One region of the Pseudomonas weihenstephanensis genome, then DNA from elsewhere that is predicted to be linked to it. Evidence: predicted binding sites of a transcription regulator. Region 1 holds the regulator's gene; each other region holds the start of a gene.
What was found. Region 1 encodes sigma-54, which starts transcription at its own class of promoters, with help from an activator protein. Its sites were predicted from a motif close to ANTGGCATNNANNTTGCTNT; they were not measured.
Positions count from the first base shown of each region.

Region 2: a site for sigma-54 is predicted at 2,046-2,065, ahead of glnK (P-II family nitrogen regulator). Genes of this name have one in related genera too.
Region 3: a site for sigma-54 is predicted at 2,076-2,095, ahead of flgB (flagellar basal body rod protein FlgB). Genes of this name have one in related genera too.

Region 1 is NZ_JAAEBV010000006.1:94,985-98,257, reverse strand. It holds gene ptsN (PTS IIA-like nitrogen regulatory protein PtsN) at 1-266, opposite strand, end outside; gene hpf (ribosome hibernation-promoting factor, HPF/YfiA family) at 279-584, opposite strand; gene GYN01_RS19000 (RNA polymerase factor sigma-54) at 660-2,162, opposite strand; gene lptB (LPS export ABC transporter ATP-binding protein) at 2,349-3,074, opposite strand; gene lptA (lipopolysaccharide transport periplasmic protein LptA) at 3,074-3,273, opposite strand, start outside.
Region 2 is NZ_JAAEBV010000002.1:537,158-540,430, reverse strand. It holds gene GYN01_RS09920 (ammonium transporter) at 132-1,469, opposite strand; gene glnK (P-II family nitrogen regulator) at 1,503-1,841, opposite strand; gene GYN01_RS09910 (accessory factor UbiK family protein) at 2,257-2,517, shown strand; gene GYN01_RS09905 (DUF8038 domain-containing protein) at 2,757-3,273, shown strand, end outside.
Region 3 is NZ_JAAEBV010000005.1:195,007-198,279, forward strand. It holds gene flgE (flagellar hook protein FlgE) at 1-388, opposite strand, end outside; gene flgD (flagellar hook assembly protein FlgD) at 418-1,146, opposite strand; gene flgC (flagellar basal body rod protein FlgC) at 1,162-1,605, opposite strand; gene flgB (flagellar basal body rod protein FlgB) at 1,609-2,016, opposite strand; gene cheR (protein-glutamate O-methyltransferase CheR) at 2,303-3,130, opposite strand; gene GYN01_RS16990 (chemotaxis protein CheV) at 3,177-3,273, opposite strand, start outside.

The sequences.
Region 1 (3,273 bases):
TCTATGGGGGCATCCAGGTGCAGCAAGGCGCTGACAGGCGTCTCGCAGCCCTTGAGGCGGCAGTGGGGGATTGCGATGCCGTTGCCAAAACCGGTTGAACCCAGTTTTTCACGGGCGATCAGGGCCTCGTAAACAGCTTGCGTATCCAGTTCAGGCACTTCTCGGCCGATCAGGTTGGCAATTTGTTCGAGGGCGCGCTTTTTACTGCCGCCCGGCACGTTCACGAGTGAACGGCCGGGGGTCAGGATGGTTTCAAGTCGGATCATGGGTAGGGAGTGTTAGCGGCCAGTGCCTTGAAGGAGGCTCTGCTGCTTTTCCTTATGCTTTTTGATTTGGCGATCCAGCTTGTCGGTCAGGTCGTCAATGGCTGCATACATATCTGAATGCTCCGCATTGGCGACTACTTCCCCGCCGGGTATACGCAAGGTGGCTTCGATTTTCTGCTTCAGCTTTTCGACAGTCATAATGACTTGCACGTTGGTGATTTTGTCGAAATGCCCCTCAATTCGTTTGAGTTTTTCGCCGATATAAGCGCGCAGCGGTTCAGTCACTTCCAGTTGGTGTCCACTGATGTTGACTTGCATACAGTTTCTCCTTCGTTGCCAGTGCATAAAGCGGCGGGTGGGAATACCCGCCACTGGAACGCGGTGGCAGGCCCGTCACATCAAACGCTTACGCTCGCTCGAAGGCGCGATCCCAAGGGACTCGCGGTACTTGGCGACCGTACGACGGGCTACCTGAATACCTTGTGCCTCCAGTAAACCAGCGATCTTGCTGTCACTCAACGGCTTTTTCTGATTTTCAGCCGCGACCAGTTTTTTGATGATCGCGCGAATCGCTGTGGACGAGCATTCGCCGCCTTCAGAGGTGCTGACATGGCTGGAGAAAAAGTACTTCAATTCATAAATGCCCCGCGGGGTATGCATGAATTTCTGGGTGGTGACCCGTGAAATCGTTGATTCGTGCATGCCGACGGCTTCTGCAATGTCATGCAACACAAGTGGCTTCATGGCTTCGTCGCCATACTCCAGAAAACCGCGTTGATGCTCGACAATTTGCGTCGCCACTTTCATCAGGGTTTCGTTGCGGCTTTGCAGGCTTTTGATAAACCAGCGGGCTTCTTGCAGTTGATTGCGCATGAACGTGTTATCGGCGCTGGTGTCCGCACGGCGTACAAAACCTGCGTATTGCGCGTTAACCCGCAGACGTGGCACGGACTCTTGATTGAGCTCCACCAGCCAGCGTTCGTTGTCTTTGCGCACGATAACGTCCGGCACGACGTATTCGGCTTCGCTTGATTCAATTTGCGAGCCTGGACGCGGGTTCAGGCTTTGCACCAGCTCGATGACCTGGCGCAGTTCGTCTTCCTTGAGCTTCATGCGCCGCATGAGCTGGCTGTAATCACGCGCGCCCAGCAGGTCGATGTAGTCGGTGATCAAGCGTTTGGCTTCAGCCAGCCAAAGCGTTTTTTCCGGTAACTGACGCAATTGCAGGAGCAGGCACTCGCTCAGGTTGCGCGCCCCGATACCCGCAGGCTCGAATTGCTGGATGCGATGCAGGACGGCTTCGATCTCATCGAGTTCAATGTCCAGTTCAGGATCAAAGGCTTCGAGGATCTCTTCGAGGGTTTCGTCCAGATAGCCCTGATTGTTGATGCAGTCGATCAGGGTTACACCGATCAGTCGGTCGGTGTCCGACATGGGCGCCAGGTTCAATTGCCACAGCAGATGACTTTGCAGGCTTTCGCCAGCGGATGTGCGCGTGGTGAAGTCCCATTCGTCGTCATCGTTGCTGGGCAAGCTGCTGGCGCTGGTCTGGTAGACGTCTTCCCACGCGGTGTCGACAGGAAGCTCATTGGGAATACGGTCGTTCCACTCGCCGTCTTCCAGGTTGTCCACAGTGGGGGCGGACTCTTGGTAAGAGGGCTCTTGGATCTCGTTGATATCGTTTGTGGGTTTTTGCTCGATGTTGTCAGCCAAGGGGTCCGTATTGTCGAAATCTTCGCCTTCTTCCTGGCGTTCGAGCATCGGATTGGATTCCAGGGCCTCCTGGATTTCCTGTTGCAGGTCCAGGGTCGACAATTGGAGCAGGCGTATGGCTTGTTGCAGCTGAGGTGTCATTGTCAGCTGCTGGCCCATTCTCAGGACTAGCGATGGTTTCATGGCAGGGGCTTAACACCTTATTCGCCGGCGCACATGGCGCCATCCACTACAAGGGCGCGTGAGCGCCAAACATAAGCAAATTATATGCCTGAAACCGTAGCGTTTGCCTAGAGGCGTTTTCAATTTGCCCGAATGAGGTGGGCAAATTGAGAACGCCTGCAAGGCAGGTTGAAGCAGGGGAGGGGCTTACAAGCGGAACTCGTTGCCCAGGTACACTTCTCTCACCAGTTTGTTGGCCAGAATCGTTTCAGCGTCGCCTTCAGCAATCAGTTGTCCGTCGTTAACGATGTAAGCCGTTTCGCAAATATCGAGAGTTTCGCGGACGTTGTGATCGGTGATTAGCACGCCAATGCCTTTGGCCTTGAGGTGATGGATGATTTGCTTGATGTCGCCCACAGAGATCGGGTCGACACCGGCAAAGGGTTCATCGAGCAGGATGAACTTGGGGGCAGTGGCCAATGCGCGGGCGATTTCTACCCGGCGACGCTCGCCACCCGACAGGCTCATGCCCAGGTTGTCGCGAATGTGGTTGATATGGAATTCCTGCAACAGGCTTTCCAGCTCTTTGCGACGACCTGCTTTATCCAGTTCCTTGCGCGTTTCGAGGATCGCCATGATGTTATCGGCGACCGACAATTTGCGGAAAATGGAGGCTTCTTGCGGCAGATAACCGATACCGGCGCGTGCGCGACCGTGCATCGGCTGATGGCTGACATCCAGGTCATCAATCAACACGCGGCCCTGATCGGCCTGCACCAGGCCCACGATCATGTAGAAGCAGGTGGTCTTGCCGGCACCGTTCGGGCCGAGCAAGCCAACAATCTGCCCGCTGTCGATCGACAGGCTGACGTCACGCACTACCTGACGGCTTTTGTAGCTTTTAGCCAAATGCTGGGCTTTCAGAGTTGCCATTACTGGGCCTTCTGCGCGTCAGTTTTTTTCTTCGGCTGGATCACCATGTCGATACGAGGGCGAGGCGCAGTAACGCTGCTGCCAGTGGCGCGACCCGCATTGGCGACTTGTTTGACCGTGTCGTAGACGATTTTCTCGCCTTCGGTGGTGTTGCCGTCGTTGATGACCTTGGCTTTGTCGATCAATACGATGCGGTTTT
Region 2 (3,273 bases), on a different contig from region 1:
CTTCGTCGCCTATTTCATCGTAGAACTGATCTCTCCTTAACGGTGTAGGAAAAATCATTCTCTTGGTGCGAATACCGCCACATTTCAGGCAAAAAAATACCCGGCATGCCGGGTATTTTTTTCAAAGATTTTTACAAGTTGTAGCCACGCTCGTTGTGTTGCGCGAGGTCGAGGCCAACGGCCTCTTCTTCTTCCGTTACGCGCAGACCCATCACAGCATCCAGCACTTTGAGAATGACGAAGGTGACGATTGCGGTGTAGATCACCGTGAAGGCGACCCCTTTGCACTGGATCCAGACTTGGGCTGCGATGTCGGTCACGGCCCCGAAGCCGCCCAGTGCGGGCGCTGCGAACACACCCGTAAGGATCGCGCCGACAATACCGCCCACACCGTGGACACCAAAGGCGTCCAGCGAATCGTCATAACCCAGCTTGCGTTTGAGGCTAGTGGCGCAGAAAAAGCAGATCACACCAGAGGCCAAGCCGATCACGATTGAACCCATTGGGCCGACAGTGCCCGCTGCCGGGGTGATGGCCACCAGGCCCGCGACCACGCCTGACGCGATGCCCAGTGCGCTTGGCTTGCCGTGGGTGATCCACTCGGCAAACATCCAGCCCAGTGCGGCGGCGGCGGTGGCGATTTGGGTCACGAGCATTGCCATGCCCGCCGTGCCGTTCGCTGCGGCAGCAGAGCCTGCGTTGAAACCGAACCAGCCGATCCACAGCATTGCAGCGCCGACCAGGGTGTAACCGAGGTTGTGCGGCGCCATTGGGGTGGTCGGGTAGCCTTTACGCTTGCCCAGCACGATGCACGCTACAAGGCCGGCAACACCTGCGTTGATGTGCACCACCGTGCCACCCGCGAAATCGAGTACACCCCAATCCCACATCAGGCCGCCGTTGCCGCTCCACACCATGTGTGCAATGGGCGCATACACCAGGGTGAACCACACACCCATGAAAATCAGCATGGCCGAGAACTTCATGCGCTCAGCAAACGCCCCGACGATCAGCGCTGGCGTGATGATGGCGAACGTCATCTGGAAGGTGATAAACACAGCTTCGGGAAACAGTGCGGTGGGCGAGGTCAGGCTGGCCGGCGTGACACCCGCGAGGAAGGCTTTGCCGAACCCGCCGATGAACGAGTTGAAGTTGGTGACGCCCTGCTCCATACCGGTGGTGTCGAACGTGATGCTGTAGCCATAAATGACCCACAGGATGCTGATCAGGCCGGTAATGGCGAAGCACTGCATCATCACAGAAAGAAGGTTTTTGGAGCGCACCATGCCGCCGTAGAACAGCGCCAGGCCGGGAATGGTCATAAACAGCACCAAAGCCGTTGCAGTCAGCATCCAGGCGGTGTCGCCGGAGTTGAGGGCTGGCGCAGCCACTTCGTCTGCCGCCATGGCCAGGCCAGGCATTACGACAGACAGCAGGGCTGCGAGCCCTGCGAATTTACGCAGAGTCATAGTGTTTTCTCCTGGGGCGTTGGGTTTGGCGGCTTAGATGGCGTCGGTATCGGTTTCGCCGGTACGGATGCGGATAGCCTGTTCCAGATTGACCACGAAAATCTTGCCATCACCGATCTTGCCGGTGTTGGCAGCCTTGGTTATCGCCTCGATAACCCGGTCAAGATCTTTGTCGTCGATGGCGACATCAATCTTCACCTTTGGCAGAAAATCGACCACGTACTCCGCGCCACGGTACAGCTCGGTGTGGCCTTTCTGCCGGCCGAAGCCTTTGACCTCAGTAACGGTAATGCCCTGTACGCCGATCTCGGACAGCGACTCGCGCACGTCGTCTAACTTGAACGGTTTGATAATGGCGGTGACTAGCTTCATGAAACTTCTCCCGAATTGGTGGACTTGCCCCAGGAAAACAAACCCGGGCCAAGTCTAAGCGCAGTGTCTGGCTTTGTAACGCGCCGTCAGCCTTCTTCAGGCCGCACTGCGCGAGTAAATCGCTGGCGACGAAAACATGCCTTGAACCACTTGGCGCACTGCCTTCGTCACAGCGACTGCATCAGTGCATGAGTCATAGGCGTCTAAGCAGAAACCTTGCCATGTCTAGAAATTTCAGCAATTACAGGTGGTTAGAGACACTAGGTGGCGTTTGGCCTGTTTATAGGCGGGTTTTGCGCACAAAAACAGTGCGCGTGCGGCGCAGCCAGTGCTCAAAAATGTGCAGCGGCCCCTGCGCCGTGAGCGTCGAAACCCCGTGATACACTCGCCGCCATCAGTTTTAAGGACCTTATCCATGCTCGCGCCCAAAGATTTTCTCGATGCCCTGAGTGGCCATGCATCACGTTTATTCAGCGGCGACACCGCGCTGCCGCGCAACGAAATCGAAAGCCAGTTCAAAGCGCTGCTGCAAAGTGGCTTCAGCAAACTCGACTTGGTAAGCCGTGAAGAATTTGACAGCCAAATGGTTGTCTTGGCCCGTACTCGGGCGCGTCTTGAAAGCCTGGAAGCGAAAGTCGCAGAGCTGGAAGCCCGCTTGCTGCCACCCGCGCAGTAACACCCAGGTGCAGGCGGTCTATTGGATCCTTGCGCGCTGCACGCTCTAAACCCTGCTTAGCGAGAAAGGTGACGCCCGTCCCTGTTCTCAAGCAGGTCAGCCCGGAGTCAGGAAAAAGCCAGTAGCGTTTGTCTGGCATGCGGTTCGGAACCGTCGTGAGTCTATTGGGTACACAGGATTACACCGCAAGGGCTAGCGCCCATTACCGCGGCGTCCTGTGAACCCATTCAGAGCTACTCATGACTATCACCTTCGCGCACTTTCGTCCCTCATCTCAGTTGCCAGAACATGCGGTTCCTAAGCGCCCTGAACTGAGTAAACCAAGTGCTGGCGAGGTAAAGAGCGGTTTGGCAGTGTCGCGTTTACCCACGTTTGGTAGCACTCGAACAAGTGGCAGCAGTCGTCAAGTTGAGTTTGACGTACTAACGCCACGCTCAGCAGATACAGCCCGAAGCGTGACTCCACAGGTGTCAGAGGAGGCTGAGCCTCAACGGCCTTTGGTCCGCAGGCCTCGAGCGGTCAATCCCCAGAGCACCACGCCGGTATTGGTTGAAGCCACGCTGGACGATCCCCGCAAGCGTGGCGACAGCCAAATGGCTGCCCTTGTTGCGCAAGCGCTGCGCGTTGGCGAAAGCACCGGACACCTTCCAGAGCGTATTGACAATATTGTGCCGACCTCGACATTTGGTCAGTGGTGGGCGCATTTGCATCAGGCCGTGCAGTCTCCGGCTTTTTTGCATTGGGCCGCCGCGCAGA
Region 3 (3,273 bases), on a different contig from region 1:
CGTCAACGCCGTAACCCTGCAACCGCGCGCTGCCATCAGTGTTGGTGACGTAGCCTTCTTTATCGGCCTTGAACGTACCGGCACGGGTGTAGCTCAGCGAGCCGTTTTCGCTCAGCACGAAAAAGCCGCTGCCCTGAATGCCCATGTCCAGCAGGTTGCCGGTGTTGTTGATCGAACCTTGGGCAAAGTTCTGCGAGACGTTGGCCAGGTTCACACCGCTGCCGATGGTCTTGCTGCCGACGCCCAGCTTGCTCGCCGAGTAAATATCCGAGAACTCGGCGCGCGACGCTTTGAAACCGCTGGTGGCAACGTTGGCAATGTTGTTGCCGGTAACGTCGAGTTGTTTGTTGGCCGCATAGAGGCCGCTAAGGCCGATATTAAAAGACATGTTTCACTCCTTGAGGCGTATGGGTCGGCTTAGAGGCCAATGGTCTGGACTTTGGACATGCCAATGCTGCCCAGACCTGCGAGATTGAGCATGATTTCACCGCCGGTTTTGCTCAGCGTCACACTGTTAACTGTGGCGGGCAGGTAGGTGGTGAGCGCCGTGGTGGTGGTGTCGGTTTTAGACGAGGCGGTAAAGGTGTAGTTACCTTTAGGCATCAGCTCACCGTCATCATTTTTGCCGTCCCAGGTGAAGTCGACATTGCCGGCTTTCTGTGCGGGCATCTGAATCGTTCTGACCAGTTCGCCGTCTGCATCGGTGATGGTGATGGTTGGCTTGGTGTCCGCCTCTTTCACCACGACCGTGCCGTTGAACGGTTTTTCGCTGGCGGTATCGACCAACGCTTCACCGGTTTGCACGATCACCGAACGGCCCACCAGCGACGACGCCTGCAAGGCTTGCGAGGACTGCAAGCCGCCGGTGATGGCGTTCACCGAGTCATTGAGAGTGGTGATGCCTTCCAGGCTGCTGAACTGCGCCAACTGCGCGACGAACGCGGTGTTGTCTTGCGGGTCCAGCGGGTTCTGGTTTTTCAGCTGGGTGACCAGCAGTTGCAAGAACGCATCCTTGCCCAGGGCTTTATCGTTGCCGGCAACTGCCTTGGACGCCGCCGCCAGGCTGGTGTCCTTGGTTTTAACCTGGGCAGAGTTGGCCAGCACCTGATTGAGGGTTTTGTTGCTGACGGAATCGGTCACACTCATTTGCGTCGTTCCTTATCACTGACCCAGGGTCAGTACCTTCTGCATCATGGTTTTGGCGGTGTTCATCATTTCGGCGTTGGTCTGGAACGAACGACTGGCGGAAATCATGTCAGCCATTTCTTCAACCACGTTGACGTTGGGGTAGTACACATACCCTTTGGCGTCGGCAGAAGGATGGTTCGGCTCGTAGCGGGCGTCGAGGTTGCTTTGGTCTTCGACCACGCCCAGCACTTGTACGCCCTGCCCGGCTGCGTCCTGATTCTGGAACAGCGAACCGCCGTTACCGCTTTGCGCGCCCTGAAACATGGTGGCGAACACCGGGTGACGGGCGCGGTAGGTTTGGTCGATGCTCGACGAAACGGTCTCGGCGTTGGCGATGTTACTGGCGACGGTGTTCAGTCGAGTGGTCTGAGCGCTCATGCCGCTACCGGCAATATTGAAAACACTGGCTAGAGACATGGATTACTCTCCGCGCAGGGCTGATACCAGCCCTTTGAATTTGCTGTTGAGCAGCGTGAAGCTGGCCTGGAAGTTGACCGCATTCTCTGCGTAGTTCGATTGTTCGAGCTGAGCATCCACCGTGTTCTGGTCGATAGAGGGCTGCATCGGCGTGCGGTACAACAATGACTCGTCGCCACTGCTCAGGCCCTGAGCTTCGATATGGCGGCTGTTGGTCATGTTCAAGGCAAAGCTGCCGTTCTTGTTTTTGTCACTCTGTGCGGCAAGCACAGAGGCAAAATCCAAGTCCCGAGCCTTGTAGTTCGGGGTATCGGCGTTGGCGATGTTGTTCGCCAGGACTTCGGCGCGCTGTGCGCGAAAGCCAAGGGCTTGCTCATGGATACCGAGCGCTTTATCGAAGCTGATGCTCATGTCGGAAAACCTTTGTGGGCTGACCTGAGAATGTGGTTCAGGTCTTACATGCAGTGGATAGAGCAAACCCCGTGCCAGTTTTCACATCCCCATATTTCAAGGCTTTGCGAGGAGATGAGCTGCGCCAATGCCAGAAAAGCGGCAATGACTGACCGCCGACTGCCGCTTTTCTGCCGCTTTGTTCCTCGACAACCGCTCAAGAGCATGAATAGAACAGCGCGCTGGCGCTGGCGCACAAAAAAACGGGAGCCTTGCGGGCTCCCGTTTTGATGTGGCGCAGATCGACTTACTTAGCCTGATAGATGATGCCCGGACTGCACTGAACCATCTGGTAGTGATCCGGCAAGCCGTTCAATGCCTCGGATGCACCGAGGAACAGATACCCCCCTGGCTTCAAGGTGCTGTGAATACGCAGCAGGATGTCTTTTTTGACCTCCGCCGAGAAGTAGATCAGCACGTTGCGGCAGAACACCATGTCGAACTTGCCCAACCCGGCGTAGCTGTCCAGCAGGTTGAACGAGCGGAACTCGACGCGATTTTTGATCGGCGCCTTGATCACCCAACGCCCCGGCCCTTTCGGATCGAAGTAACGTTGCAAGCGCTCCTGGGACAAACCACGGCCAATCGCGAGGCTGTCGTACTCGCCCGTTTTGCAGGTGTTAAGCATCAAACTGGACAGGTCGGTGGCCACAATCTGCACGCCCGCCTTCAATTGCCCAAGGTTGGTGCGCTCATATTCATCAATGGCCATTGACAGCGAAAACGGCTCTTGCCCCGAAGAGCACGCCGCCGACCAGATACGTAAACGTTGACCCGGATTAGCCTTGGTCAGCTCAGGCAGGACTTTGTTCTTCAGCACTTCAAAGGGGTAGGTATCGCGAAACCACAGGGTTTCGTTGGTGGTCATTGCATCGACCACCTGCTCGCGCAACCCGCTGCGGGGCTGGCTCTGGATGCGCTGAATCAGCTCACCCAGCGACTTGATACCTTGCTGTTCCATCAGCTTGTTCAGACGGCTGGAAACAAGGTACTGCTTGTTCTCACCTAGCAAAATGCCACAGGCTTTTTCCAGGAAAACCCGGAACTGCTCAAAATCCAAATTACCCGTAGACAAATGATCCTGCCTCTATCAATCGTGTTAACCGCCAAGGGCCAAGCCCCTAGCTGTGGTCTGCTTCTTTGATCCGGTCAACTACCCGGGATGCCAGGTCATCAGGGCGGAATTTTGCCAAAAAGTCATTGGCGCCGACTTTTTTG